DNA from 2 places in the Duffyella gerundensis genome. Region 1 is predicted to be linked to the other one. Evidence: predicted binding sites of a transcription regulator. Region 1 holds the regulator's gene; the other holds the start of a gene.
The links. Region 1 encodes Fur, which represses iron uptake genes when iron is present. Its sites were predicted from a motif close to ATAATAATGAGAACNACTATCAA; they were not measured.
Positions count from the first base shown of each region.

Region 2: a site for Fur is predicted at 13,868-13,890, ahead of exbB (tol-pal system-associated acyl-CoA thioesterase). Genes of this name have one in related genera too.

Region 1 is NZ_LN907827.1:1,190,603-1,205,938, reverse strand. Features, by position in the region: gene pxpC (5-oxoprolinase subunit PxpC) at 1-636, opposite strand, end outside; gene pxpB (5-oxoprolinase subunit PxpB) at 630-1,286, opposite strand; gene EM595_RS05505 (type 2 GTP cyclohydrolase I) at 1,410-2,153, opposite strand; gene phrB (deoxyribodipyrimidine photo-lyase) at 2,172-3,599, opposite strand; gene EM595_RS05495 (YbgA family protein) at 3,612-4,574, opposite strand; gene EM595_RS05490 (YbfA family protein) at 4,728-4,928, opposite strand; gene pgm (phosphoglucomutase (alpha-D-glucose-1,6-bisphosphate-dependent)) at 5,145-6,785, opposite strand; gene seqA (replication initiation negative regulator SeqA) at 6,810-7,349, opposite strand; gene ybfF (esterase) at 7,598-8,368, shown strand; gene ybfE (LexA regulated protein) at 8,516-8,788, shown strand; gene fldA (flavodoxin FldA) at 8,936-9,466, shown strand; gene fur (ferric iron uptake transcriptional regulator) at 9,827-10,270, shown strand; gene EM595_RS05455 (hypothetical protein) at 10,327-10,722, opposite strand; gene glnS (glutamine--tRNA ligase) at 10,919-12,586, opposite strand; gene nagE (N-acetylglucosamine-specific PTS transporter subunit IIBC) at 12,737-14,761, opposite strand; gene nagB (glucosamine-6-phosphate deaminase) at 15,095-15,336, shown strand, end outside.
Region 2 is NZ_LN907827.1:630,391-645,726, reverse strand. Features, by position in the region: gene lptF (LPS export ABC transporter permease LptF) at 1-1,010, opposite strand, end outside; gene pepA (leucyl aminopeptidase) at 1,278-2,789, shown strand; gene EM595_RS02925 (DNA polymerase III subunit chi) at 2,885-3,343, shown strand; gene EM595_RS02920 (valine--tRNA ligase) at 3,349-6,204, shown strand; gene EM595_RS02915 (GNAT family N-acetyltransferase) at 6,284-6,787, shown strand; gene EM595_RS21340 (FliH/SctL family protein) at 7,107-7,307, opposite strand; gene miaE (tRNA isopentenyl-2-thiomethyl-A-37 hydroxylase MiaE) at 8,046-8,813, opposite strand; gene rraB (ribonuclease E inhibitor RraB) at 8,875-9,294, opposite strand; gene argF (ornithine carbamoyltransferase) at 9,456-10,466, shown strand; gene pyrB (aspartate carbamoyltransferase) at 10,702-11,637, shown strand; gene pyrI (aspartate carbamoyltransferase regulatory subunit) at 11,650-12,114, shown strand; gene ridA (2-iminobutanoate/2-iminopropanoate deaminase) at 12,196-12,582, shown strand; gene exbD (TonB system transport protein ExbD) at 12,635-13,060, opposite strand; gene exbB (tol-pal system-associated acyl-CoA thioesterase) at 13,066-13,782, opposite strand; gene EM595_RS02865 (TRAP transporter substrate-binding protein) at 14,133-15,098, shown strand; gene EM595_RS02860 (TRAP transporter small permease) at 15,144-15,336, shown strand, end outside.

The DNA.
Region 1 (15,336 bases):
CTGCAAGCGATAACCCATACGGTTGCTTTGCGGGTTCAGCGTCCAAGAGACGCGCCAGAACGCTTCCTGAGACTCATGGCTGAACTCATGGTATTCCGGTCCCGGCAATGCCCGGATGCGGTTTCCCCACAGCAGCTGCCGCACACCTGCGGGCTGAGTGAAGTGTCGGGTCGCTGCGTTCAGGGGAATGCGATCGCCCTCCTGCAAAGCCCGGCCGCCAAAACCACCAAATCCCGCCTTGAGATCGGTACTGGCAGAGCCAAGCACGGGCGTAATGGCGAAGCCGCCGTTGATCGCCAGATAGCTGCGCATGCCGCGCACCGGCGTCGCCAGGGTCAACCGTTGGCCTTTTTTCACCGGCAGCCGCCAGCCGGTCCAGACAGCTTTGCCATCCAGCTCAGCGTGACATCCGGCGCCGGTCAGTGCAAACCAGCCATCCCGTTCAAACTGACAGCAAAACTGACCAAGCGTCACTTCAATGACTGCGCTAAGCGGATCGTTACCGGCCAGCAGATTGGCGGTGGTCATAGCGGGCAGATCAAGCGCGCCGCTTTGACCAATACCCGATTGCCGCCAACCGTTGCGGCCAGCATCCTGAATTGAGGCGCTCATACCGCTGCGAATAATGGTTAACATACGCCCTCCTGCTGTGGCACGAAGCGCACGCTGTCGCCGGGGCGCAGCAGCGTAGGTGGCTGCTGGTAGGGATCAAAAAGCGCTGCTGAAGTGTGGCCAATCAGCTGCCATCCGCCTGGCGAAGCGGCCGGATAAATGCCGGTCTGACTACCGCCAATACCAACCGAACCTGCCGGAACGCTGACCCGCGGCTCGGCGCGGCGCGGCATATGCAGACGTTGATCGAGGCCGCCAAGATAGGGAAAGCCAGGCTGAAAGCCGATAAAATAGACAACGTAAAGGCTACTGCTGTGAAGCTCGACAACCTGTTTCTCTGTCATCTGGCAGTAGCGCGCAAGTTCGGGGAGATCGGGGCCCGCCCTGCCGCCGTAGGTCACCGGAACATCAACCTGTCGGGCATCCGGTATGCTGCTTTCACTCTCTTCCCACCAGCGTTGCAAATGCTCAATGGCATCCAGCGCCATCTCTTGCGGATTACGCAGCAGTAAGGTCAGGTTATTCATGCCAGGGATGGCTTCGATTATCTGCGGATGATCTTTTAGCTGCTCACACAATCCCCAAATCCGCTGCTGGCTGACCAGGCTGACTGGGGGTTCAAGCTCAAGCACTACCGCGCGTTCACCTAACAGGTAACAACGTGCTCGTTGCAAAACGTACCTCCGGGTTGATGTAACAAAAACCTCAAGCAGGCAAACAGTTATGCGGAAGTGTCAGGAATGTGTCAACTGCTTTGCATCCTCATGAAGTTGCATGAGGATGCGGGAAGAAGTGGCTCAGGCAGGATTGTTGATATCGATAAAGGTAACGTCGAGCTGATGGGCGCTGGCCAGCCATTCCCCCAGCGCCTTGATGCCGCCGCGCTCGGTGGCATGATGTCCGGCGGCAAAAAAATGCAGGCCGTTTTCACGGGCGCTGTGGATCGTTTGCTCTGAAACTTCGCCGGTGATAAACGCATCCACGCCAAACTCAGCGGCGTTATCGATAAAGCCCTGGCCACCGCCGCTGCACCAGGCGATACGGCGAATGCGTGCCGGCGCGTTATCTCCGCAGTGCAATGGCTGCCGCCCCAGCACCGTACCGATGCGCTCAGCCAGCTGCTCGCCGCTTAAGGCTTCCGTTAACTCACCCCAGGGCACCAGCGGCATGACTTCGCCTTTGACCTGAATATCCAGCATGCGCGCCAGCTGGGCGTTATTACCCAGTTGCGGGTGCGCATCCAGCGGCAGATGCCAGCCGTACAGATTGATATCGTTTACCAATAGCGTGCGCAGGCGCGAACGTTTCATGCCCTTGATCAACGGCGATTCGTTTTTCCAGAAATAGCCGTGATGTACCATCACAGCATCGGCCTGTAACCGCACCGCTTCGTCCAACAGCGCCTGGCTGGCCGTCACGCCGGTGACGATTTTTCGTACCTCTGCCCGCCCTTCAACCTGCAGGCCATTCGGTGCGTAATCCTTAAAACTGTCGCTATTAAGCTGCTGATTAACGACTGCTTCTAACTGAAAATTTTGCATATCTCGTTCTCCCGCGCCTTATGAGGCATTGCGTGCCGCTTCAAAGGCGTCCAACGTTTTTTTACGTGCGTCCTTATGTTCCACGATCGGTTGCGGATAATCGAGTTTCTTATGGTTTTTCTCTGCCCACTGCTGCGGAGAGTGAATGTCGCTATCCGGCACATCCTTTAGTTCCGGCAGCCAGCGGCGGATAAACTCGCCGTCTTTATCAAAACGTTCGCCCTGCGTGGTGGGATTGAAAATGCGAAAATAGGGCGCGGAATCGGTGCCGGTAGACGCTGCCCACTGCCAGCCGCCGTTGTTTGCGGCATAGTCACCATCAATCAACTGACGCATGAAGTACCGTTCACCTGTTCGCCAGTCAATCAGCAGATCTTTGACCAAAAAGCTTGCGGTGATCATACGCAACCGGTTATGCATCCAGCCCAGCGCATTCATCTGCCGCATGGCGGCATCCACGATGGGATAGCCCGTCTGCCCCTGCTGCCATGCGGTGAGCAAAGCATTGTTTTCCTGCCACTGCACTTTTCTGGTCCAGCCAATGAAGGGCTGGTGCTTACACAGCATTGGCCAGGCGACCATCAGGTGAGTATAAAACTCTCGCCAGATCAACTCGTTGAGCCAGATGAAGCTTTTGCCGTCGTCGAGCGCATCTGGATGGTGTTTTAACAACCGATGAAGACACTGGCGCGGCGAAAGCGTACCGGTAGCGAGATGCACCGATAAACGGCTGGTGCCGTCCAGTACCGGAAAATTACGTCGATCCTGATACTGCACCACCGGCTGCTGGCAAAATTCACGCAGTCGCGCCAGGCCGCCCTGCTCACCCGGCGGAAACAGCGTTTCATCAAACGCTTCCTGAGGATAATCAAACGGCGTAAGGCGGTGCAGCGTAGTCAGTGGCGCCCCGTCGCGTGCGGCCGGTGCCGGAACGCACTCGGGCAATTCCTGATGCAGGCGACGCACAAATGCCTTACTGAAGGGCGTGAAAACTTTATACATGCCGTTGCTGCCGCTCTGCACGCTGCCCGGTGGAAGCAGCAGGCCGTCATCAAATCCCTGGCAGGTAATGTTTAGCGCATTGAGCGCACGTTCCACGGCGGCATCGCGCTCGCGTTCATTAATTGCATACTGATAATTATAAAAAAACGCATCGACTTTTTGCTGCTGGCAAAACGTTTTTACCGTTTCCACCGCATCGTCATAGCGATCGCATTGTTGGTAGTGCAACGCAATGCCGCGCTCGGCCAGCGACTGCTGCAGCAGATGCAGGCTTTTTGCAATAAAGGCGGCCTGTTTGGGCGCCATATCGTGGTCCTGCCACTGCCCGGGCGTGGCAACATAAAGGGCAATAACGGTAGCCTTGTTGTCGCGGCAGGCGGCATGCAGCGCATAGTTATCATTGATGCGTAAATCATTACGCAGCCAAACCAGATGAGTTGCCATAACGATCCCTGTTTAGTTGCCGTAGCGCAGACGCAGTGCTTCCGGATACGGGTCGAAATAACGCTGCTTTGCCAGCCAGGGATGCGGATATTCCGCCATGTAATGTTTCAGCAGCGTGATGGGCGCCAGCAACGGCTGCACGCCTTTGCGATAGCGGTCGATGAGCTGGGTCAATTCCTGACGCTGCGCCGGCTTGAGCTGCTCACGAAAATAGCCCTGCACGTGCATCAGAACATTGGTGTGATTTTGACGGCTGGCGCGATAGCTCAGCAGACGCATTAACCGGCTGCGATACTCGACGGCATAATCTTCCAGTGAATCCCATTCACTCATTTTGGCCACGAAGCGTCCCAGTTCACGATACTCATCCTGATGATGTGACAGCAGCAGCAGCTTGTAGCGGGTATGAAACTCCATCAGTTCAAAGCGACTCAAGCCTTCATTCATCAACTGATTGAATTCATGTAAAGCGTACACGCGGCCAACAAAATTTTCGCGCAGCACGTCATCATGCAGACGGCCATCCTCTTCCATCGGCAACCACGGCATTTCGCGCTGTAGTTCGCGGGCAAAAATGCCCATGCCCGCTTTGCGATTGTTGTTATTGTCAGGTTCATACACCCGCACGCGTTCCATGCCGCAGCTTGGCGATTTCGCGCAAAGCACATAGCCGCAGAGATGATGCAGAGAAGCGACGCGATCTGCAGACCAACCGCGCATCCGATCGGTGATGTCTTCACCGCCCTCTTTGCTGAAGCAGAGTGCTACCTCACCTTCTTCTTCGCCCGCTTTAACCAATCGCAACGCCGGGCGAGGCGTCGGCAAACCAATTGCCATTTCAGGACAAATCGGCTCATAGCGGACATAAGGTGCGAGATCATCGGTAGCAAACGCAAGACGCTTATGACCGCCGTCGAAGCGGACGCTGTTTCCAAGCAGACAGGCGCTGATGCCAACCGGTATTTTCTCGCTCATACTTGTACAACCTTTTTAAATTTTGTATAGGTTTTCAGTGTAGCGTATTCAGTCCGTTTAGCCCAGCCCTGGCCGATGTCTCAAACCGCAGCCATAAAAAAAGCCCCGTTAATACGGGGCTTTGTCGATCTGTTCATCATGCCAGTCAGAAAATTACCAGATATCGCGTCCGGCGGCCTCAGCCTGAGCCAGCCACACCGGTTTCTGGCTGGTTTTACACCAGACACGGTGCAGATAACTGTAAAACCGCGCGCGATCGTCGCGCAGTAACATAATCGGTAATGCCAATAAGCCGATCACGATAACGGCGATGCGTCGTGTAATTATTTTTAGTGAAGAGTAGTTTTCATACATGTTCGGCCCTCCCTCTTGCGTATGTGCTGCGAAAGTAAATGTGATCTGGCTCTAATATTACGCCCGGAGCTGTACAATTACTACTCATCAGACCAGAATTGTTGTGCTTTTTTTAATCACGCCAGACGACAGCACACGGAAAAGAAAAACGCGCTCAAAAAGGCCATAAAAAAAGGCGCTGACCAGCAGCGCCTTTCACACAGTAACGGGAAATTATCAGGCGTTTTTTAACACTTCACTGACGATCTCTACCGCTTCTTTTTCGATCTTTTCGCGATGCTCAGCGCCGAGGAAGCTTTCACAGTAGATTTTGTATGCATCTTCGGTGCCCGAAGGACGCGCAGCAAACCAGCCGTTTTCCGTCATCACTTTCAGTCCGCCAATTGCCGCGCCGTTACCTGGTGCTGCGGTCAGACGTGCAATGATTGGATCGCCTGCCAGCGTGTCAGCACTGACCATTTCTGGTGACAGTTTAGACAGCGCCGCTTTCTGTGCGGAGGTCGCAGAGGCCTGCAGGCGATTATAGCTTGGTGCACCAAAACGCTCAGCCAGCTCATCATAGTGCTGCTGTGGGTTTTTGCCGGTAACTGCGGTGATTTCAGCGGCTAACAGGCAAAGAATGATGCCATCTTTGTCAGTTGACCACGGCGTACCGTCGAAGCGCAGGAATGAAGCGCCAGCGCTCTCTTCGCCGCCAAAACCAAAGGTGCCATCGTGCAGGCCATCCACGAACCACTTAAAGCCAACCGGCACTTCTACCAGCTTACGGCCAATATCGTTAACCACACGATCGATCATCGCGCTCGATACCAGTGTTTTACCGACCGCAACGTCTTTGCCCCACTGCGGGCGATGCTGGAACAGATAGTTAATCGCTACCGCCAGGTAGTGGTTCGGGTTCATCAGGCCCGCCGGCGTAACGATGCCGTGACGGTCGTAGTCAGGATCGTTGGCGAAGGCGAGATCGAATTTATCACGCAGCGCCAGCAGGCCTGCCATGGCAGATTCGGATGAACAGTCCATACGAATCACGCCGTCTTTATCAAGGTGCATAAAGCGGAACGTCTGATCGACAGCATCGTTCACAATGGTGAGATCAAGATTGTAGAACTCTGCGATGCGCTGCCAGTAAGCGATACCGGAACCGCCTAATGGATCAACACCGATTTTCAGACCCGCTTTCTGAATGGCTGGAATATCGATAACCTGCGCCAGGCCTTCGATGTAAGGCTGGATCAGATCTTGTTCCTGAATACGTCCGCTGGCCCAGGCTTCGCTCAATGGCAGACGCTTAACCTCTTTCAGGCCGTTAGCGATCAGCTGGTTAGCACGATCTTCCACCACTTTGGTCACGTTGGTATCAGCCGGTCCGCCGTTAGGTGGGTTGTACTTGATACCGCCATCTTCCGGTGGGTTATGCGAAGGCGTGATAACGATGCCATCAGCCTGTGCGCCAGCCGCTTTGTTATGCTCGAGAATCGCATTGGAAATAGCAGGCGTTGGCGTATAGCCGTTATCCTGCTGCACAATGATATCCACGCCGTTCGCTGCCAGTACTTCCAGCACGGAGATGATAGCGGGCTCGGAGAGCGCGTGCGTGTCTTTACCGACGTAGCACGGGCCAGTAATGCCGTTCTTCTGACGCTCTTCAGCAATTGCCTGCGCAATAGCCAGAATATGCATTTCGTTGAAGCTCTGGCGTCCCGCGCTGCCGCGATGGCCGGAGGTGCCAAATTTCACCGCATGTTCCGGATTGCCCAGCTCGGGCTGAAGGACATAATACTGAGATGTTAACTGTGCAACGTTAATCAAATCGCTCTGCTGAGCAGGTTGCCCAGCTCTTGGGTGACTGGCCATTGGCGCTTCTCCCTGACGCTTCGGTTAAATGGTGCCGCAGACTTTGTCAGTCAGTTCCTGTGGGAACTGCATGGACTGCATGATGTGTTCGATCATGCTGCCTTTGCGGCCTGTGTTGGTATTCGTAATGACCCAGTACGGAGTGCCGGGAACATGTTTTGGCTTCGTATGGGTGCCGTGCTGTAAAAGCGTTTGCTGATCGCCAGCAAAATAGACGCGCGTCCGGCCCTGCAAAGAGGCGGTCGCATCAGCAAAAGCTTTAGGATCAAGACGATATAAAGTTGACAAAATCAGCATAAAACGGCTCACCGCCTTATTCTGTTCTGCGTATTCATCAGACAGCAGCATTTCACGCACAGCCCGTACGCGATCCTGCGGACGCGATTCCTCTTTTTCCGCAACAGCCGGCGAGCCAGCTACCACCGGGGTGGTTTTTACCGGTGCGCTTTGACCTGCGGTAAATTTCAGCATGCGCCGTAAAATGTCGGAGGCGCTTTCACCAATGTGCTGTGTGTGGCTGGCAATATAGCGATACAGCTCTTCGTCGACTTCAATCGTTTTCATCTTTATCCGTACGGTTTTAACGAGTGGCAGAACCAGTCCATCCTGGAGTGTGACATCAGTACGCAATGCGCTGCAAAATGTGACCTGGTTCTAACATAAGGATTATAAAGTTAAATCCTGAGGGTCGGTAGCGCTGACGTCGCCAGAAGACAAAAGTCAGAATATGCCTTATTCGCGCGGCGCCCTTTTCCAGGACAAGTAAAAAACATGATACCCTAAGCCTTCGTCCCCGCCGTAAGAACTTTGCCATGAATTTGAATGCTCGCTTGCAAACTGAACAATCTGCGCCCCAATGCACGCCACTGCTGTTAATCCACGGCCTGTTTGGCAGCCTGGATAACTTAGGCGTGTTGGCGCGCGGCCTGCGCGATAGGCGTCAGGTGATCCAGGTTGACGTGCGCAATCATGGGCTGTCCCCGCGTTCAGATCAGATGAGCTATGCCGCCATGGCAGCTGATATGTTCGATACGCTGGATACGCTGGGCATTGAGAAAGTATCGGTGATTGGTCACTCAATGGGCGGAAAAATTGCTATGACCATGGCATCGCTGGCCGCGGCGCGCGTTGAGCAACTGGTGATGATCGATATTGCGCCGGTGGATTATCAAACGCGCCGTCATGACGCCATTTTTGCCGCGCTTAACGCGGTGACGGCAGCGGGAGTGGAACAGCGTGCTCAGGCCGCCGAGCTCATGCGCCAGTACATCGATGAAGAGGGCATTATTCAGTTTTTACTGAAGTCTTTTCACGCCGGTGAATGGCGTTTCAATGTGCCGGTTTTGTGGGACAACTATGCTGCTATCTCTGGCTGGAACAGCCTGCCCGCCTCGCCGCATGCTGCACTGTTTATTCGCGGCGGCGATTCTTCCTATCTGGATAACGCCTATCGCGACACACTGCTGGCGCAGTTTCCGCACGCGCGAGCCCATGTGATTGCCGATGCAGGACACTGGGTGCACGCAGAGAAGCCCGATGCGGTGCTGCGCGCCGTGCGCCGGTTTTTAGCTCTGCCAGCATAAATGTCTGTCGAAGCGGGAAATAATTGTTCCCTGCGCTACAGCTGGGTTATTATACCGCGCTAAAATTTACCGGCATCAGGTAAATCGGCTCATTTCAGTTACACTTTGACAGGTTCACCCTCGTCATCCTTTCACTATCGCGAAGCTATGGCAAAAGAAAACACGGACCGCACCACACTCGATCTGTTCGCAGATGAACGTCGACCGGGTCGGCCAAAAACCAGTCCGCTGACGCGTGATGAACAGCTCCGTATCAACAAGCGAAACCAGCTAAAACGCGATAAAGTGCGCGGCTTGCGTCGTGTTGAGCTGAAAATGAACGCCGATGCGGTTGATGCACTTAATGAGCTGGCCGATCGGCGGCAGATGAGCCGCAGCGAGTTGATTGAAGAGATGATCATGGCGCAATTAAAGCTATAGTCATCGCCGCGCGAGGGGAAGAACGCACAAAGCGACAAATGCACGGGCTTTGTGAGTTCCGCCCTCTCCGCCTCTCTGCTATCATTGCGTTTATCTGTGAATAAAATTCACCACCAATTAATTACGTTTCAAGAGGTTATCAAGCGCATGGCAATCGTAGGCATTTTCTTCGGCAGCGATACGGGCAATACCGAAAACATTGCAAAGATGATTCAGAAGCAACTCGGTAAAGACGTTGCAGAAGTTCATGACATTGCCAAAAGCAGCAAAGAGGACCTCGAAGCGTTCGATATTCTGCTTTTAGGCATTCCGACCTGGTATTACGGCGAAGCGCAGTGCGACTGGGACGACTTTTTCCCGACGCTGGAAGAAGTGGATTTCAATGGCAAACTGGTGGCGCTGTTTGGCTGTGGCGATCAGGAAGATTACGCAGAATACTTCTGTGATGCGCTGGGCACTCTGCGCGATATCATCGAACCGAACGGCGCGGTTATCGTCGGTCACTGGCCAACCGAAGGTTATCACTTTGAAGCTTCTAAAGGCCTGGCGGACGATAAGCACTTCCTTGGTTTAGCTATTGATGAAGATCGTCAGCCAGAGCTGACCAACGCACGCGTGGACGCGTGGGTAAAACAAATTTCTGATGAGCTTCATCTGCAGGAAATTATTGAGGCGTAAGCTGAACGCTCAATGTGGGCGCTGGCTCACATTGAGCAGATGGATTTTCCTATGGAAATAATAGATACATATTTGTAACTTTAATCGGCAAATCTGTAGAATACCCCCATCGGTCACACGCTTAATCATCTTAACCATAAAAGTGTTGGTGGTAAGCGAAATGTTAACATATGCTTGCAGCATGATTTCTTCGGACGTAGCGACATTTCTCCTTACATCCAACTGAGTTTTCAGGCTTCCCCTGTAGTTTTCATTTCGATGCTTGAATTTTATAATGAGACACAATTCGTCTAAACGTCGACCGATGTTCAGGGCTTTTCAGCCACATTGTGACTAGCAAAGTAACAGGACAATATCCGCATGACTGACAACAACTCCGCATTAAAGAAGGCCGGCCTGAAAGTCACGCTTCCTCGTTTGAAGATTCTGGAAGTGCTTCAGGAACCTGAAGGCCATCACGTCAGCGCGGAAGATTTGTATAAACGCCTGATTGATATGGGCGAAGAGATTGGTTTAGCGACCGTTTATCGCGTGCTGAACCAGTTTGATGATGCCGGTATCGTAACCCGCCATAATTTTGAAGGCGGCAAATCGGTATTTGAGCTGACGCAGCAGCATCATCACGATCACCTGATCTGCCTCGACTGTGGCAAGGTCATTGAGTTCAGCGATGAATCTATCGAATCGCGTCAGCGCGATATCGCCACGCGTCATGGCATCAAACTCACTAACCACAGTCTCTATCTGTACGGCCACTGCTCAACCGGCGACTGCCGTGAAGATGACACGCTGCACGATAAGTAAGTTCGACTCAGTAGCGTCATAAACCGGTGAATACACCGGTTTTTTTACGCCTGAATTCAGGCACACAACGTTTCCTGCAGATAACGCCAGCGCGGGTTAGCCGTAGAACAGTCAAGAATCGCCACCGCAATGCGCTTCTGGGTTTCACCATTGCGCATCTGTAACTCGCAGTACTGAATTACCACGTCAGTGCCATTCTGTGACAGGATTTCATACTCCCCGGTCGCAATACGCACCCCTTCCCGCTGGCCTTTCAAGCCACGAAACAGCGCTTCCATCGCGGTCAGAGAGAGTCGCTGCCCGGCAGGCGTAATCAGCATAAAAGAGGGGTGAAAGTAAGAGAGGAAAAGATTAAGCGTTTCTTCGGATTCGGAAGCGTTATTAAATATTCTTTCGATCAGCTGGTGCACCACGACCACGCTATGCTTCGCTTCCTGGACCATATCTGTCATTACCTGTTCCTGCTTCTCTCGGTAGAATTAAGTGCGCATAGCCTACCTTAAAAAGAATATTTAACACCCGGAGATTGATTAATTTTTGTTAACTGAGTGGGTATTTTTAACAGCGACCAGCGGCTGTGTTTGCTAGGCAGGCATAAAAAAAGGAGCGAATCCTCGCTCCTTTTTAACATTCATTCAGTTACAGGTATTATTCGCCTGTTTTAGCCCAGGTATCACGCAGGCCAACGGTGCGGTTAAACACCAGGTTAGATGGCGTTGAATAGACGCTGTCCGCACAGAAGTAGCCTTCCCGCTCGAACTGATGCGGTGTTGTTACCGCCACGTTGCGTAAGCCAGGCTCAACAAATCCCTGCCTGATAACCAGTGAATCTGGATTAATCGTCGCCAGGAATTCGTCCGCTGCGCCAGGATTCGGCACGCTGAACAGCCGATCGTACAAACGGAATTCCGCAGCCTGCGCATGCACCGCGGACACCCAGTGAATCACGCCTTTTACTTTGCGGCCATCAGCAGGATCTTTGCTCAGCGTATCGGTATCACAGGTGCAGTAGATGCAGGTGATATTGCCTTCTTCGTCTTTGGCAATGCGTTCAGCACGAATGACATACGCATTACGCAGGCGCACCTCTTTGCCCAGAACCAGACGCTTATACTGCTTATTGGCTTCTTCGCGGAAATCGGCGCGATCGATCCAGACTTCGCGGCTGAAAGGCACTTCGCGCGTGCCCATCTCCGGCTTATTCGGATGATTCGGCATGGTGATGATCTCTTCGTGCGTTGATGGCAGATTCTCAATCACCACTTTCAGCGGATCCAGAACCGCCATTGCACGCGGCGCGTTCTCATTCAGATCGTCACGAATACAGGATTCCAGCGAGGCCATTTCAACGATGTTGTCCTGTTTGGTCACGCCGATACGGCGGCAGAACTCGCGAATAGACGCAGACGTGTAGCCACGACGACGCAGGCCTGAAACGGTCAGCATGCGCGGATCGTCCCACCCTTCCACCACATTTTCGGTGACCAGCTGGCTCAGCTTGCGCTTCGACATGATGGCGTATTCAAGGTTGAGCCGCGAAAACTCATACTGACGCGGATGCACAGAAATGGTGATGTTATCCAGCACCCAGTCGTAAAGGCGGCGGTTATCCTGAAACTCCAGCGTACACAGTGAATGCGTAATGCCTTCCAGCGCATCAGAAATGCAGTGCGTAAAATCGTACATCGGGTAGATGCACCATTTGTCACCGGTCTGATGGTGAGTGGCGAACTTGATACGGTAAATCACCGGATCGCGCATCACAATAAAGTTAGAGGCCATATCGATTTTCGCCCGCAGGCAGGCAGTGCCTTCCGCGAACTCGCCGTTACGCATTTTTTCAAACAGCGCGAGGTTCTCTTCCACGCTGCGATCGCGATAGGGACTGTTTTTACCCGCAGAAGTCAGCGTACCGCGATACTCACGGATCTGCTCCGGCGTCAGCTCATCAACATACGCCAGGCCTTTATTGATCAGCTCAATAGCATACTGATGCAACTGGTCAAAATAGTTAGAGGAATAGCAAATCTCACCACTCCACTGAAAGCCCAGCCACTGGACGTCCTGCTTGATCGACTCAACGAATTCGATATCTTCTTTCGCCGGGTTCGTGTCATCAAAGCGCAGATTACATTCGCCCTGATAATCCTGCGCGATACCAAAGTTCAGGCAGATCGATTTTGCATGGCCAATGTGCAGATAACCATTAGGCTCCGGTGGAAAACGGGTATGCACACGTTCGTGCTTACCGCTCGCCAGATCTTCATCAATAATCTGACGAATAAAGTTAGTTGGGCGGGCTTCAGCCTCACTCATCTCAATTTCCTCAACGCGAATGTCTGTGATTTGCACCACGAAATAACCGGTATGATCCACAAAGCGGAGATGGGAAACAACCGTTTGTTCGTTGAATCCCATAAAAAAGGGCAGGAAAGTGTTCCTGCCCTGGCGTGACGTTTTAGCTGATTAGCCTTTGACCTCAAACAGTGGCGTTTCCCCCGCCACAACCTGCTGTCCTGCCAGCAACGTAATACCGGCAAAATCATCGATATTGCTGATGACAACCGGACTAACCATGGAGCGGGCATTGGCGTTCAGAAACGCCAGATCCATCTCCAGTATCGGCTGGCCTGCGGTCACAACGGCGCCCTCTTCCACCAGCCGGGTAAAGCCCTGTCCTTGCAACGCCACGGTGTCGAGCCCCATGTGCACCACAATCTCAAGATCATCATCGGTGGCCAGACAGAAAGCGTGATTGGTGTTGAAAATTTTAACGATGGTGCCAGCAATTGGCGCCACTACCGTACTGCCGGTGGGCCGAATGGCCACACCCTCGCCTACGGCTTTGCTGGCGAACGCCTCATCTTCAACCTTCTCCAGCGCAACGACCTCGCCACTCACCGGCGCCACCAGCGTGGCAATCACCGTTTTATCGACGTTTCTTACCGCCTGCGGTGCCGGTTCTGCCACGGTAGCGGGAACCGCGGTCGATGCGGCAACCGGTCCTTTAGCCAGCACGTTTTTCATAGCAGAGGCGATGGCTTCGGCGCGCGTGCCCACGATAATCTGCACGCTCTGCTTGTTAAGACGAATAATGCCAGAGGCACCCAGCCGCCTGGCTACGCTTTCATTCACGGTGGCCGCATCTTTGACGTTCAGGCGTAAACGGGTAATACAGGCATCAATACTGGTCAGGTTATCTGAACCGCCCACCGCGCTGATATAACGACGAGCCAGCGTTTCGGTCTCGCTTTCGCCATTCGTTTTCGTGTCGATATTAACGTCATAGCCGTCACTTTCATCGCCCACTACGGCCAGTTCGCGACCAGGCGTCATCAGGTTGAACTTTTTGATGGTAAAACGGAAAACCACATAATAAAGCACGAAGAAGACGATGCCCTGCGGAATCAGCATGTACCAGTGGGTGGCCAGCGGGTTACGCGTCGACAGGACCAAATCCACTAGCCCGGCGCTGAAGCCAAAACCAGCAATCCAGTGCATGCTGGCGGCGATGAACACCGACACGCCAGTCAAGAAGGCGTGGATAACATAGAGCACTGGTGCCACAAACATGAAAGAGAATTCCAGCGGCTCGGTAATACCGGTAAAAAAGGCGGCAAAGGCAGCGGCTAACATAATGCCCGCAACTTTGGCGCGATTTTCTGGCCTGGCGCAGTGATAGATCGCCAGCGCAGCGCCCGGCAGGCCAAACATCATAATCGGGAAGAAGCCCGCCTGATAACGACCGGTGATGCCGACGATGCCTTTACCGCTTTCGATAGATTGCGCGCCGCCGAGGAAATTAGGAATGTCATTAATACCCGCAACATCAAACCAGAACACCGAGTTCAGCGCATGATGCAGGCCGACCGGAATCAGCATGCGGTTAAAGAAGGCGTAGATGCCCGCGCCCGCCGAGCCCATTTTCTGAATATGTTCGCCAAAGCCCACCAGGCCATTAAAGATTACCGGCCAGATATACATCAGAATAAAGGCGACCACGATCATCAGGAATGAGACCAGAATCGGTACCAGTCGACGTCCGCTGAAGAATGAGAGCGCCTTCGGCAGTTCAACCTGGCTGAAGCGATTGTAAACCTCAGCAGAGAGCACCCCAACAAGGATGCCAACAAACTGGTTGTTGATTTTGCCAAAGGCCGCCGGCACCTGCTCAACGGGTATTTTTTGAATCATCGACACCGCTGCCGGTGAACAGAGTGTCGTCACCACCAGAAAGCCGACAAAACCGGTCAGTGCTGCCGCGCCATCCTTATCTTTTGACATGCCGTAAGCGACACCAATCGCAAATAGCACCGACATATTCTCAATAATTGCCGCGCCCGACTTAATCAGTAAAGCGGCAAAGGCATTGCCGGCACCCCAACTGTCAGGATCGATCCAGTATCCGACGCCCATCAATATTGCCGCCGCCGGTAACGTTGCCACCGGCACCATCAGCGCCCTGCCAACCCGTTGTAAGTAACCTAGCATTTACCCTTCCCCCTGTGAGCCGAACCGGTACCTGAAGTTGTTTGTTTTTTTGTCACCATCTTCAGGCATTTTCATGACACTACACACCACGCTGCGCAGTGTAAAAAGAAATTAATTCGCTTCGCAAATTAAAGCGCGCTTTGTGTGATAGTTATCACCTAAATATGTTTATTAGGACACTTACTAATGGCCTGCAGACAAAACTTATTTTATTATTAAAAATAACAAGGCGTAAAAATGTCTGCTGTACGGCTACTTCCGCTGCTATTGGTAGATTAACGTCACGAATCCTTTCCAACTAAACTTGTCTTCTCCATTTATTTGAGGTGCCGCATGAGACTGATTCCACTATCTTCCGCCAGCGACGTGGGCAAATGGGCCGCGCGCCACATCGTTAACCGTATCAACGCGTTTAACCCCACCGCCGATCGCCCTTTTGTCCTTGGCCTGCCAACCGGCGGCACGCCACTTGAAGCCTATAAATATCTTATTGAGATGCATAAAGCGGGCCAGGTTAGCTTCAGGCATGTGGTGACGTTCAATATGGATGAGTATGTTGGCCTGCCGGAGTCACA
Region 2 (15,336 bases), 560 kb from region 1:
GCGATGTTTACCGCCCACATGCCCAGCGCCGGATCGATACGACCTTTCGCGCCACTCGACTTCAGCGAACTCTGCAGCAGGAAGAAAATCAGGTACAGAAACATGGCCGGCAACATCGACAGCACGCGTCCCTGACGCGGGTTCACCACGCTGAGTGGCACCACCATCAGCGCCATCACCAGCACCGAGAAGACCAGCGTTAAGCGCCAGTGCAGCTCGCTGCGGAACGGCAGCGTGTCGCTGGCCATCAGGGCGCTGAAGCTCGCCTGCTCGGCATCTTCCGGATCCAGCGTCGCCTGCTGATAGCCCACAATGGCCTGATAGTTTTGGAAATCGGTAATACGGAAATCGCGCAGCAGTGCGGTACCCTCAAAGCGGGTGCCTTTATCCAGCGTCACCACCTGCGAGCCGTCACGGCGCTGCTCCATATGGCCGCTGTCCGCCACCACCACCGAAGGACGGGCGTTGCCTTTCGGCCGTAGCTGCGCCAGGAAGACGTTGCCAAACTGGTTGCCTTTAACGTCTTCGATAAACAGCACTGAATTGCCGTCGCTGGACTGCTGGAACTGCCCTGCCGCCAGCGCCGCAGCGCCGGGGTTCGCCTTGGCGTTTTGCGTCACCTGACTTTGATAGCGCGATGACCAGGGTCCAAGCCAGACAACGTTGATCGCCGCCACCACCGAGGTGAACAGCATCAGCACCATCGCCGCTTTGACCAGAACGCCTTTACCCAGGCCGCAGGCGTGCATCACCGTAATTTCACTTTCGGTGTACAAACGGCCCAGCGTCATCAAAATCCCTAAGAAAAGGCTGAGTGGCAGGATAAGTTGTGCCATTTCCGGCACGCCAAGACCGAGTAAGGTCAGAACTAAATTTGTTGGAATGTCGCCATCCACCGCTGCCCCTAAGATCCTGACGAGCTTCTGACAAAAGAAGATCAATAACAGGATGAAGAGTATTGCCAGCTGGCTTTTGAGCGTTTCCCGAACCAGATATCTAATGATAATCACGCTTAGTACGCCTGTGAAAACTTGTCTTTTTGCAGGAAAATCGATAGTTTCAACGCTTATGCGCCATTTTGCTTTATCAATGGCCAACATCATAGCTAACATTGTATGACACAAGCGTGTTGGGTGACCAAAAAACAAGAAATTGTCACCGAAACTCAATCTGACGTCCGTTTACTAAACGTCGTTACGCAACGATTAAAACGCGTTACGAAAGCGCTACATTCTAGCGAGAGCAAACGCCGTTGTCTTTAAGATTCAGGAGAGTGCATGGAGTTCAGTGTAAAAAGCGGTAGCCCGGAAAAACAGCGGAGCGCTTGCATCGTTGTCGGAGTCTTCGAACCGCGCCGTCTGTCACCTATCGCCGAGCAGCTGGATAAAATCAGCGACGGTTATATCAGCGCCCTGCTGCGCCGCGGCGAACTTGAGGGGAAAGTCGGTCAGACGCTGCTGCTGCATCATGTGCCCAATATACTCTCTGAGCGCATTTTGCTGATTGGCTGTGGCAAAGAGCGCGAGCTGGATGAACGTCAGTATAAGCAGGTTATCCAGAAAACCATCAATACGCTGAACGACACCGGTTCGATGGAAGCGGTCTGCTTCCTCACCGAACTGCACGTCAAAGGACGCAACACCTACTGGAAAGTGCGTCAGGCGGTTGAGACCTCAAAAGAGGCGCTTTACAACTTTGACCAGCTCAAGAGCAATAAAGTCGAGCCTCGCCGTCCGCTGCGCAAGCTGGTGTTCAACGTGCCAACGCGCCGTGAACTGACCAGCGGCGAACGCGCTATCCAGCACGGCTTAGCGGTTGCCGCGGGCGTGAAGGCGGCGAAAGACCTTGGTAATATGCCGCCAAATATCTGTAATCCCGCTTATCTTGCTTCGCAGGCGCGCCAGCTGGCCGATGCCTACAGCAAAAACATCACCACGCGCGTGATTGGCGAGCAGCAGATGAAAGAGCTGGGGATGCACGCTTACCTGGCGGTGGGCGCAGGCTCACAGAATGAATCGCTGATGTCGGTGATGGAATACAAAGGCAGCCCGGATGCTGACGCCAGACCGATCGTGCTGGTCGGTAAAGGCCTGACCTTTGACTCTGGTGGCATCTCGATCAAGCCCGCCGACAGCATGGATGAGATGAAGTACGACATGTGCGGCGCGGCATCGGTTTATGGCGTGATGCGCATGGTGGCCGAACTGGCACTGCCGCTGAACGTAGTTGGCGTGCTGGTCGGCTGTGAAAACATGCCGGATGGCCGTTCAATGCGCCCGGGCGACGTGCTGACCACCATGTCCGGTCAAACGGTTGAGGTGTTAAACACCGACGCCGAAGGCCGCCTGGTGTTGTGCGATGCGCTGACCTACGTTGAGCGCTTCGATCCTGAAGTGGTGATTGATATCGCCACGCTGACCGGCGCCTGCGTGATTGCGCTGGGTCATCACGTCAGCGGGCTGCTCTCCAACCACAATCCGCTGGCGCACGAGCTGATCAGCGCCTCCGAGCAGGCGGGCGATCGCGCCTGGCGTTTGCCGATGGCAGATGAGTATCAGGAGCAGCTGGAATCAAACTTTGCCGACATGGCCAATATTGGCGGCCGTCCCGGCGGCGCGATCACCGCTGCCTGCTTCCTTGCGCGCTTTGCCCGCAAATATAACTGGGCGCACCTGGATATCGCTGGCACCGCCTGGCGTTCCGGCAAAGCGAAAGGCGCCACTGGCCGTCCGGTCGCCTTGCTGTCACAATTCCTGTTAAACCGCGCCGGATTAAACGGCGACGATTAATGACCCTCAGGGCCAACCTCGTGTGGCCCTGACTTTTTTCTCCTGCCGACAGAGGGCACTGCCGTTCTGTCAAACATGAGCCAGCCGGGTAGTTAATGAAAAACGCGACCTTCTACATTCTGGACACAGAAACGGGAATCGATGGCCTGAACGCCGTCGAAACGCTGGTGTGCGATCTGGCAGAAGCGCGATGGCGCGCGGGCAAACGTGTGCTGATCGCCTGTGCAGATGAAGCGCAGGCGATTCGTCTGGATGAAGCGCTCTGGCAGCGCCCTTCCACCGCCTTTGTGCCGCATAACCTGGCAGGCGAAGGGCCAAAATATGGCGCACCGGTTGAGCTGGCCTGGCCGCAGCGCCGCGGCAACGCGCCGCGCGACCTGCTGATCAGCCTGCTGCCGACCTTCGCAGATTTTGCTACAGCTTTCTATGAAGTGATAGACTTCGTTCCTCACGAAGAATCGCAAAAACAGCTGGCGCGCGATCGCTACAAAGCGTATCGCAGCGTGGGCTTCCACTTGAATACGGCGACGCCACCCCCGCCGCAAACGACATAGCAGACATGGAAAAGACATATAACCCGCAAGAGATCGAACAGCCGCTTTACGAGCACTGGGAAAAGCAGGGCTACTTTAAACCCAATGGTGATACCAGCCAGGAAAGCTTCTGCATCATGATCCCGCCGCCGAATGTGACCGGCAGCTTGCACATGGGTCACGCCTTCCAGCAAACCATCATGGACACGATGATCCGCTATCAGCGCATGCAGGGGAAAAATACCCTGTGGCAGGCGGGCACCGACCATGCGGGCATCGCCACGCAAATGGTGGTGGAGCGTAAAATCGCCGCCGAAGAGGGCAAAACCCGCCAGGATTACGGCCGTGATGCCTTTATCGAAAAAATCTGGCAGTGGAAGGCGGAATCGGGCGGCACCATTACCCGTCAGATGCGCCGTCTGGGTAACTCGGTCGACTGGGAGCGCGAGCGCTTCACCATGGACGACGGGCTGTCCCACGCGGTAAACGAAGTGTTTGTTCGTTTGCATAAAGAGAACCTGATTTACCGTGGCAAGCGCCTTGTGAACTGGGATCCCAAGCTGCGCACGGCGATTTCTGACCTCGAAGTGGAAAACCGCGAGTCAAAAGGCTCAATGTGGCATATCCGCTATCCGCTGGCTGACGGTGCGAAAACCGCCGACGGCAAAGATTATCTGGTGGTCGCGACTACTCGTCCGGAAACGCTGCTGGGCGATACCGGCGTGGCGGTCAATCCGGAAGATCCGCGTTATAAAGATCTGATCGGTAAGTCGGTGATGCTGCCGCTGGTCAACCGCCGCATCCCGATCGTGGGCGATGAGCATGCGGACATGGAAAAAGGCACCGGCTGCGTGAAGATCACCCCGGCGCACGATTTCAACGACTACGAAGTAGGCCGTCGCCATCAGCTGCCGATGATCAACATTCTGACGCTGGACGGTGATATCCGCGAAAGCGCGCAGGTGTGCGATACCAATGGCGAAGAGAGCACGGTTTACGCCGACGCGCTGCCCGCGGAATTCCAGAAGATGGAGCGTTTCGCCGCGCGTAAAGCGATTGTCGCGGCGGTGGATGCGCTGGGCCTGCTGCAGGAAGTCAAACCACACGATTTAACCGTGCCTTATGGCGATCGCGGCGGCGTAGTGATTGAACCGATGCTGACCGATCAGTGGTATGTGCGCACTGCGCCGCTGGCGAAAGTCGCGGTGGAAGCGGTGGAAAACGGCGACATCCAGTTCGTGCCGAAGCAGTACGAAAACATGTATTTCTCCTGGATGCGCGATATTCAGGACTGGTGTATTTCCCGCCAGCTGTGGTGGGGCCACCGCATTCCGGCCTGGTATGACGATCAGGGCAACGTGTTTGTGGGTCGTAACGAAGCGGAAGTGCGCGCGGAAAACAACCTCGGCGCCGACATCGCGCTGCGTCAGGATGATGACGTGCTGGATACCTGGTTCTCCTCCGGGCTGTGGACTTTCTCCACGCTGGGCTGGCCAGAAAACACCGAGGCGCTGCGCACCTTCCATCCGACCAGCGTGCTGGTCAGCGGCTTCGACATCATCTTCTTCTGGATTGCACGCATGATCATGCTGACCATGCATTTCATCAAAGATGAAGACGGCAAACCGCAGGTGCCGTTCAAAACCGTCTACATGACCGGTTTGATTCGCGATGAAGAAGGCCAGAAGATGTCCAAATCCAAGGGCAACGTGATTGACCCGCTGGATATGGTGGATGGCATTTCGCTGGAGGCGCTGCTGGAAAAACGCACCGGCAACATGATGCAGCCGCAGCTGGCAGATAAAATTCGCAAGCGCACCGAAAAACAGTTCCCGAACGGCATTGAGCCAACCGGCACCGACGCTCTGCGCTTCACGCTGGCGGCGCTGGCTTCTACCGGCCGCGATATCAACTGGGATATGAAGCGTCTTGAAGGCTACCGCAACTTCTGTAACAAGCTGTGGAACGCCAGCCGTTTTGTGCTGATGAACACGGAAGATCAGGATTGCGGCATGAACGGCGGCGAAAAAGTGCTGTCGCTGGCCGATCGCTGGATTCTGGCTGAGTTCAACAATACGGTGAAAGCGTATCGCGAATCACTGGATAACTACCGTTTCGACCTCGCGGCGAACATCCTTTATGAGTTCACCTGGAACCAGTTCTGCGACTGGTATCTGGAGCTGACCAAACCGGTCATGACCAGCGGCAGCGACGCTGAACTGCGCGGCACGCGTCATACGCTGGTAACGGTACTGGAAGCCTTGCTGCGCCTCGCGCATCCCATCATTCCATTTATCACCGAGACCATCTGGCAGCGCGTGAAGGTGCTCAAAGGCATTACCGCCGATACCATCATGCTGCAGCCGATGCCGGAATATCACGCCGATCAGGTTGATAACGCCGCGCTGGCCGATACCGAATGGCTGAAGCAGGCGATCGTTGCCGTACGTAATATCCGTGCAGAAATGAACATTTCACCGGGTAAACCGCTGGATGTGCTGCTGCGCGGTGCCAGTGCTGACGCGCAACGTCGCGTGGAAGAGAACCGCAGTTTCCTGCAGAAGCTGGCGCGACTCGACAGCCTGACGCTGCTGCCAGCGGATGACAAAGGCCCGGTGTCGGTGACCAAAATCATCGACGGCGCTGAGCTGCTGATTCCGATGGCCGGCCTGGTGGATAAAGCCGCCGAGCTGGATCGCCTGGCGAAAGAGGTCAGCAAGCTTGAGGTAGAGATTGGTAAAATCGAAGCCAAGCTGGCGAACGAAGGATTTGTGTCACGCGCCCCGGAAGCGGTGGTTGCTAAAGAGCGTGAGCGCATGGCTGAGTTCGAACAGGCTAAAGCGAAAATGATCGAGCAGCAGGCGGTGATTGCCGCATTGTAATTTGCGGCATGACGCGTTAATTTTTACTGGCCGGGCAATGTGACCCGGCCTTTTTTATTTCTGCCAGTGAGCCTGCACGATGACAGCTGAACCCCTTCTCAATCTGCATTTGCGCCCGATGGTCGCCAGCGACAATCCTTCTGTTGCCCGGGTGATTCGCACCGTTTCCGCTGAATTTGGCCTGACCGCCGATAAAGGCTACACCGTCGCCGATCCCAATCTTGACCGGCTGTTTGAGCTTTACAGCGAAGCCCACAGCGCCTATTGGGTGGTGGAGATGGATGGCGAGGTTGTCGGCGGCGGCGGCATAGCGCCCCTGCTGTGCAGCGCACCCGATATTTGCGAGCTGCAAAAGATGTATTTCCTGCCGCAGCTGCGCGGTCTTGGGCTCGCACGCCGTCTGGCCCTTCAGGCGCTGGATTTCGCCCGGGACCGCGGTTTCCGCCGCTGTTACCTCGAAACCACCGCCAGCCTGACGCGCGCGATTGCCCTGTACGAGCAGCTGGGCTTTGAGCATATTACGGAGCCGCTGGGCTGCACCGGGCATGTTGATTGTGAAGTGAGGATGCTGAAGGCATTGTGAGGGGTGGCTTGCCCTGGCTTGCCCTGGCGCAGGCGGGCTTCTTAAAGGCCAGGTCAACGTCCAGGTCAACGGCCGTTTCGTTCTGCCTGAAGGCAGTCCGCTTAAAGGGCCAGGTCAACGGCCATTTCGTTCTGCCCTTCGGGCCGCCCGAGCAGGGGCGGCATGCGCCCCGCCCCTGCACCCCGGCTATCCGGCAAACACAACCGCCCGCCGCAGGCGGGTACCTTCGTCGATTCACATTTCTTCACGGACCGTTCGCGATTCGCTCCTGCTCAGCGCTCCCTTGTCCCGCCATCCATGGCGGGCCATCCTAAAATGTTCATCTCCTCAGCGGTGGTGATGCCTCCTCAAGGTCAAAACCCAAGTCAAAACCCAAGTCAAAACCCACGTCAAAACCCACGTCAAAACCCACGTCAAAACCCACGTCAAAACCCACGTCAAAACCCACGTCAAAACCCACGTCAAAACCCACGTCAAAACCCACGTCAAAACCCACGTCAAAACCCACGTCAAAACCCACGTCAAAACCCAAAAATCTAAGGCAAAGGCAAAGGCAAAGGCAAAGGCAAAGGCACTTCGATTTTCACTTTGTTGGAATTCAGGCTTTGGGTTTTGGGTTTTGGGTTTTGGGTTTTGGGTTTTGGGTTTTGGGTTTTATTTAGAATTTGAAGTTTTATTTAGGATTTCATCTTTTATCTTTTCGGTTTTGACTTGGGTTTTGACCTTGAGGAGGCATCACAAACGCCGAGGCGAAAGCGTTTTCCAGAATGAGCCGCAGGGATGCGGTGAGAAGGCGCGTTGAGCAGGAGCGAATCGCGCCGGGTCCGTCAGGAAAAGGCTTTTGCTGAGGGCACCCGCGCAGCGGGCGGTTGTGTTTGCCGGATAGCGCGGGAGCAGGGCCGGGGCGACTGCCGGCCCTGCTCGGGCTGCCTTCAGGCAGAACGAAATCGCCTTTGACCTTGACCTGGGTTTCGACCTTTAGAGGCATCACCGCCGCCGAGGGAAAAGCGTTTTCCAGGACGAGCCGCAGGGATGCGGCGAGAGGGCGCGCTGAGCAGGAGCGAATCGCGCCGGGTCCGTCAGGAAAAGGCTTTTGCTGAGGGCACCCGCGCAGCGGGCGGTTGTGTTTGCCGGATAGCGCGGGTGCAGGGCCGGGGCTAAAGCCGGCCCTGCTCGGGCAGGCTTTAGCCTGTACGAAACGGCTTTTGACGTTGACGTTGACCTAAAAGATTTTGACCTTAACAGCCGCCTGCCAAGGCTACTCTCGCCCCGCCGGCATCCCACTATGAAACCGTAATTCGCTGTCGGGCTCGGCGATCAGCCGCCCTTCTGCCTCGCCGATGGCTTTTACTCGCGGCGCGATGTCCACCGGTGAAATCTGCGCGGCCAGCGCAAGATAATCCTGATAGTGACGCGCCTCGGAGCGCAGCAGCGACAGGTAAAACTTCTGCAGCTCCTCATCCAGAAACGGCGCCAGGCTGGCAAAACGTTCGCAGGAGCGCGCTTCAATGTAGGCGCCGCAGATCAGCTTATCCACCAGCGTATCCGGTTCGTGAGTGGTGACTTCGCGCAGCAGCCCTTTGGCATAGCGGCTGGCGGTGATTTTTTTATAGACGATGCCGCGCGCCTGCATGATCTCCCACACCTGATAAAAATGGTGCAGCTCCTCTTTGATCAGCAGCACCATCTTTTCAACCAGATCGTCAGCCCACGGCAGTTCGTTACGCACGATAATGCTGCGCGTCAGGCCGCGATGGGCGTTGAGAAAGTCGGTGTCGTGATGTTCGCGAAAAATGAAGTTTTCATACGGCTTGAGCCACGCGAGGATCAGATCGCCGCTGGGCTGGTCGGCAACGTATTTACGAATCAGCCAGGCCGCGGTTTGCGCCGCCTTGAGTTCGCATACCATATGATCGGTGAGCAGCAGCGTCAGATTTTCCGGCTTGCGGGCCTCATCAATCCACGCCTGAGAGGTGCGGCAGGTCAAAAAATGGTGGACGGGTTCGAGCAGTGCAGCGTAGTTCATGTTTTTCTGGCGTTATCAGCGAAAGGAAACCCGGCCAGCAAGCCGGGTTAATACAGAAGAATCAGTGACGAATACCGGTATCGTCATCGTCGATCATGTCGCCTTCTTCGTCTTCATCTTCGGCGTCAGGATCTTCAAAATAGGTGCCCCAGCCGTCGTAATCGACATTGTACTTGCCTGCCAGATTCACCAGCTGCTCAACCTGCACGTCGATCAGATCCGCATTCAGCGCACCTTCACTCAGAATATCCACGCACATCACCTTGCTGCCATCTTCCAGCTCCAGCTCTTCCGGCTCGCTGACTTCATAGCCCAGCTTGAACGCGTCTACCGCCACTTTTTCCAGCGAGTCGAAGTTGTTGCAGGAGAGATGATGCTCAATGGTGTAGAGCGCTTCCGGATCGCTTCCATCGTCCAGCAGCTCTTCAATGATCAGCCGCGTCTCTTCGCGCTGTTCTTCCAGTAATTCTTCATATGCCATGATTTATTCCCCATTAATTGGCAGAGTCTTGATTATTTTCCCACACACGCCGACGCGCCACTACACAAAAGCGAAAGTTTCTTTACCTCAGGGTTGAAAATGCATATTCAGACGGTTAAATTGAATTTTAATTCATTTTGCATCGCCTTATGGAGCACCACATGACCTCGCTTTATCACCGTTCTTTCCTGCGTTTACTGGATTTCACCCCGGCGGAAATAGACAGCATGCTGACGCTGGCGGCTGAATTAAAAAGCGCGAAAAAAAAGGGCAATGAAACACCGCGGCTGACCGGAAAAAACATTGCGCTCATCTTCGAAAAAGACTCGACCCGCACCCGGTGCTCTTTCGAAGTTGCCGCTTACGATCAGGGCGCCAATGTCACTTATTTGGGTCCGAGCGGCAGCCAGATAGGCCATAAAGAGTCGATCAAAGATACCGCACGCGTGTTAGGCCGTATCTATGACGGCATTCAGTATCGCGGCCATGGCCAGCAGATTGTCGAGACGCTGGCACAGCATGCCGGTGTGCCGGTGTGGAATGGGCTGACCAATGAGTTTCATCCTACGCAATTGCTGGCCGATCTGCTGACCATGCAGGAGCATCTGCCGACGAAAAAGCTGAATGAGATGACTTTTGTCTACGTTGGCGATGCGCGCAATAACATGGGCAACAGCATGCTCGAAGCCGCGGCGCTGGTTGGCCTCGATCTGCGGCTGGTGGCACCAAAAGCGTGCTGGCCCGATGAGGCACTGGTGGAAAGCTGCCGCGAAGCGGCTCAGCAGACCGGCGGTAAAATCACCCTGACCGAAGCGATCGCTGAAGGCGTACAGGGCGCGGATTTTATCTATACCGACGTCTGGGTTTCCATGGGCGAACCCAAGGCGGTGTGGGCCGAGCGCATCGCGCTACTGCGTGATTATCAGGTCAACCGCGCCATGCTGGAACTGACCGGCAATCCCGAGGTAAAGTTTCTGCACTGCCTGCCCGCTTTTCATGATGACCAAACCACGCTCGGCCAGCAGATGGCAGAAGAGTATGGGCTGCACGGCGGCATGGAAGTGACCAACGAGGTGTTTGAATCGCCGCACAGCATCGTTTTTGATCAGGCTGAGAACCGTCTGCATACCATTAAGGCGGTCATGGTAGCGACCCTGAGCAAAGCGCCCTGAACAAGGCGGGCAAACGATTACGCGCTGCCGTTTTTCACTTGCTGCCCGGCACAGTTTCCGTATAATGCCCGACACTTTGCCGGGAGGATGTATGACTCAGCGTCACGCTTTTATCATCGCTCAATCACGCCTGATTGCAGGCGCGCCTTCCATTCTATTTTCGATCTTAAGAAAGCCCCTCATTGCAGGGGCTTTTTTTTGTCCATTATCCGGCACGCGCAGAGGAGAATGACAGATGGCCAATCCGCTATATCGCAAGCACATCATTTCCATTAACGATTTGAACCGACAGGAACTTGAGCTGGTGCTGCATACCGCCGCCATGCTGAAAGCCCATCCACAGCCTGAACTGCTGAAGCATCAGGTGATCGCCAGCTGCTTCTTTGAGGCGTCGACGCGTACGCGCCTGTCGTTTGAAACGGCGATGCATCGCCTTGGCGCGTCGGTCGTGGGCTTTGCCGACGGCAGCAATACGTCGCTGGGCAAGAAAGGGGAAACCCTTGCCGATACCATTTCGGTGATCAGCACTTATGTGGATGCCATCGTGATGCGTCATCCGCAGGAAGGCGCCGCCCGTCTGGCCACTGAGTTCTCCGGCGGCATTCCGATCCTCAATGCCGGTGACGGGGCTAATCAGCATCCGACGCAAACGCTGCTCGACCTGTTCACCATTCAGGAGACGCAGAGCCGCCTCAGCAACCTCAGCGTGGCGATGGTAGGCGATCTGAAATATGGCCGCACCGTGCATTCACTGACGCAGGCCCTGGCCAAATTCGACGGCAATCGCTTCTACTTTATCGCGCCGGATGCGCTGGCGATGCCGGGTTACATCACCGATATGCTGGATGAACAAGGCATTGTCTGGAGCCGCCACGACAGCATTGAAGAGGTGATCCCGCAGCTCGACATTCTCTATATGACCCGCGTGCAAAAAGAGCGTCTTGACCCTTCGGAATACGCCAACGTTAAAGCGCAGTTCATCCTGCGCGCTGCCGACCTGGCCGGCGCCGGTGACAATATGAAGGTGCTGCATCCGCTGCCGCGCATTGATGAGATCACCACCGATGTGGATAAGACGCCTTACGCCTGGTATTTCCAGCAGGCGGGCAACGGTATCTACGCACGCCAGGCATTGCTGGCGCTGGTGATGAACAGCGAACTGGATCTGTAAGGAGAAAACCCGATGACACAGGATAATAAACTACAGGTTGAAGCGATTAAACGCGGCACGGTGATTGACCACATTCCCGCACAGATTGGCTTTAAGCTGCTGAGCCTGTTTCGCCTGACCGAAACGGACCAACGCATCACCATCGGCTTGAATCTGCCTTCCGGCGAGATGGGCCGCAAAGATCTGATCAAAATTGAAAACACCTTTCTCACCGACGATCAGATCAACCAGCTGGCCGTCTACGCGCCGCACGCCACCGTCAACCGCATCGACGAATATGAAGTGGTCGGCAAAATCTCGCCCACGCTGCCGGATCGCATTGAGCGGGTGCTGACCTGCCCTAACAGCAACTGCATCAGCCGCAACGAGCCAGTCTGCTCGAGCTTTGCGGTGCGTAAACGCCAGGATGCGGTGCAGCTGAAGTGCAAATACTGCGAGAAAGAGTTTGCCCATCATGTGGTGCTGGCAAACTGGTAAACCCTGAGGCGGCACTTATAATGGTGCCGCTATGTCAGCGCGTAACGGATGCCGTTGCGTCAACGTCTTCAAGGAGAAAATATGTCTCGTGAAATCAGTACCGACAACGCACCAGCCGCCATCGGGCCTTATGTACAGGGCGTGGATTTAGGCAGCATGATCATCACCTCCGGCCAGATTCCGGTCGACCCAAAAACCGGCAACGTGGCCAGTGATATCGCTGCGCAAACGCGTCAGTCGCTGGAGAACGTGCAGGCGATTGTGGAAGCAGCCGGACTGAAGGTGGGTGACATCGTGAAAACCACCGTATTCGTTAAGGATCTCAACGATTTTGCTACGGTGAACGCTACCTATGAAGCGTTTTTCAGCGAGCATCAGGCGAGTTTTCCGGCCCGTTCCTGTGTGGAAGTGGCGCGGCTGCCAAAAGATGTGAAAATTGAAATTGAAGCGATTGCGTTACGTCGTTAAATAAACGCCCGCCCGCTCGCCGCCTTGCGCAGCTGAGCGGGACGGGCATCGGTTATTTTTTCGCGACGCTTTCCATGCCCATCAGACCAATCTTGAGATAGCCCGCCTGACGTAAGGCGTCCATCACGCCCATCAGCGTTTCATAATCAACGCTCTTATCCGCCTGGAAGAAAATGGTGGTCTCTTTGTTGCCCTGCGTCTGAGCGCTGAGCACGTTGACCAGATTGGCTTCGGTCACCGCTTCATTGCCGATATAGAGCTGCTTATCCGCTTTGATCGAGAGATAAACCGGTTTTTCCGGGCGCGGCTGCGGTGAACTGGTGGAGGCTGGCAGATTAACGCGTACGTCAACCGTGGCCAGCGGTGCTGCCACCATGAAGATAATCAGCAGCACCAGCATCACGTCGATAAACGGCGTGACGTTGATCTCATGCATTTCACCGTCTGTTTCGACACCGTCGTTTAATCGCATGCCCATGATAATTATCCTAAGCGTAATTTCTGCGTGGTCGTCGGACGGCCAACGCCGCTGTTAGCCAGATCGAGATCGCGGCTCTGCAACAGCAGCACCTGCGCGGCAACATCGCCCAGCGACGCTTTGTAATTGGCAATCATGCGCGCAAATACGTTGTAGATCACCACCGCAGGGATCGCCGCAACCAGGCCGACGGCGGTAGCCAGCAGCGCTTCGGCGATACCCGGCGCCACAACGGCCAGGTTAGTGGTTTGCGTTTTGGCGATGCCGATGAAGCTGTTCATGATGCCCCATACGGTACCGAACAGGCCGATAAATGGCGCCACGGAACCGACGGTGGCGAGGAAACCGTTGCCACGACCAGCATGACGGCTGAAGGCGGCAACGCGGCGCTCAAGGCGAAAGCCGGTACGATCTTTAATGCCGTCATTGTCTTCGCTGCCCGCAGAGAGCTCCAGCTCGTTCTGCGCGTCTTTGATCAGCTGCAGGCTGGCGCTTTGCGCTTTGAATGCACCGGCAATCTGCGCGGCTTCATTCAGCGATCGCACTTCGGTCAGCGCCTGATGTTCACGCTTCAGGCGGCGACGGGCGCCGCTCAGCTCGGCATATTTACTGAAGAAGATCGCCCATGTGGCAACCGAGGCCAACAGCAGCCCAATCATCACCGCTTTTACCACGATGTCTGCATGTTCATACATGCCCCAAACGGAGAGATCCGTTTGCATCAAATCACTGGTTACCACGCTGTATCTCCAACATCATTTATGGCTGTTTTACGTCAGGGGCGGATCATACCAAAAAAGCGGCGAATTGATAGTAGTTCTCATTACTATTTACATTTTTCGCTGATTTTTCGCGCGCCTTTCTGCCTGACGAAACCGGCTGGTTCCATAAATGTGATGGCCTGTTGAATTTTATTAAAACGTTGTTTTAATTTTGTGATGTATTTCATTCAATCTAACAGCCGCCCATTTGCAGCAGCAGACTTTTCTCTATAGTGATTCAGCCGCTGTCCCTGCTTGCGCCTCACTTCCTTCCCTAAAGCGGCATACCTCTTCGCTGGAGATAAAAAATAATGCTGAAAAAGTTACTGCTTGCCGTGTCGCTGACCGCTGCCTTTAGCGGTATGGCCTCAGCCAAAGTATTAAAAATCGCGGAAGTTCAACCTGCCGGTTATCCGACGGTGGTCGCGCTGCAAAATATGGGCGAAAAATTGAAAAAGGCCACCGATGGCCGCCTGGAGATGAAGGTTTACGCGGGAGGCGTGCTGGGTGATGAAGATCAGGCGCTGCAACAGGTGCAGCTGGGGGCGATCGATATGATTCGCGTGTCGCTGGCGCCAGTTACCACCATTGCTCCGGAAACCAGCGTCTTAACCCTGCCCTATATCTTTCGCGATGAAGACCATATGCATAAGGTGTTGGATGGTGACGTTGGCAAGACCATCACCGATAAATTCGACAAGGACCCTGCGGCACGCATGATATTTCTCGGCTGGACCGATGCCGGCGTACGCAACATGATCACCAAAAAGCCGATCGCCAAACCTGAAGACCTCAAGGGCATGAAAATTCGCGTGCAGAACAGCGCCGTTTCCCTTGCCACGCTGAAAGCGATGGGCGCTAATCCGGTAGCGATGGGCGTCAGCGAAGTGTTCAGCGCCATGCAAACCGGCGTGGTCGACGGCACCGAGAACAACCCGCCAACCTTTGTGGCGCATAACTATATGCCGGTTACCAAGTATTACACCCTGACCGGCCACTTTATGCAGCCGGAAATGATCCTGTTCTCAAAAACCGCATGGAACAAGCTCTCGGCGGACGATCAGGCGCTGCTGAAAAAGCTCGGCAAAGAGGCGCAGGAAGATGAGCGCGTGCTGTGGGCGAAATACACCGAAGAATCGCTGGCCAAAATGAAACAGGGCGGCGTGACCTTTCAGCAGACCGATCGCGATTACTTCATCAAGGCAACACAGCCGGTGCGCGACAAATTTGGTGCTAACTATCAGGATCTGATGAAGCAGATCGCTGAAGTTAAATAATTTTCCCCGTGCCGCGCTCGCGGCACTTTTCGCAGGAACCCAGTTATGACCTCTTATTGTCGTCTGATGGACGGGCTTTATCTGCTGTGCATGGTGGTGGCCGGTATTGCCTTACTGATTATGGTGTCGGTGATACCGGTGGGAATTTTTGCCCGTTACGTGTTGGATGGTGCCCTCTCCTGGCCCGAACCGGTGGCCATTGTCTGTATGATCATTTTTACCTTTCTTGGCGCCCCGG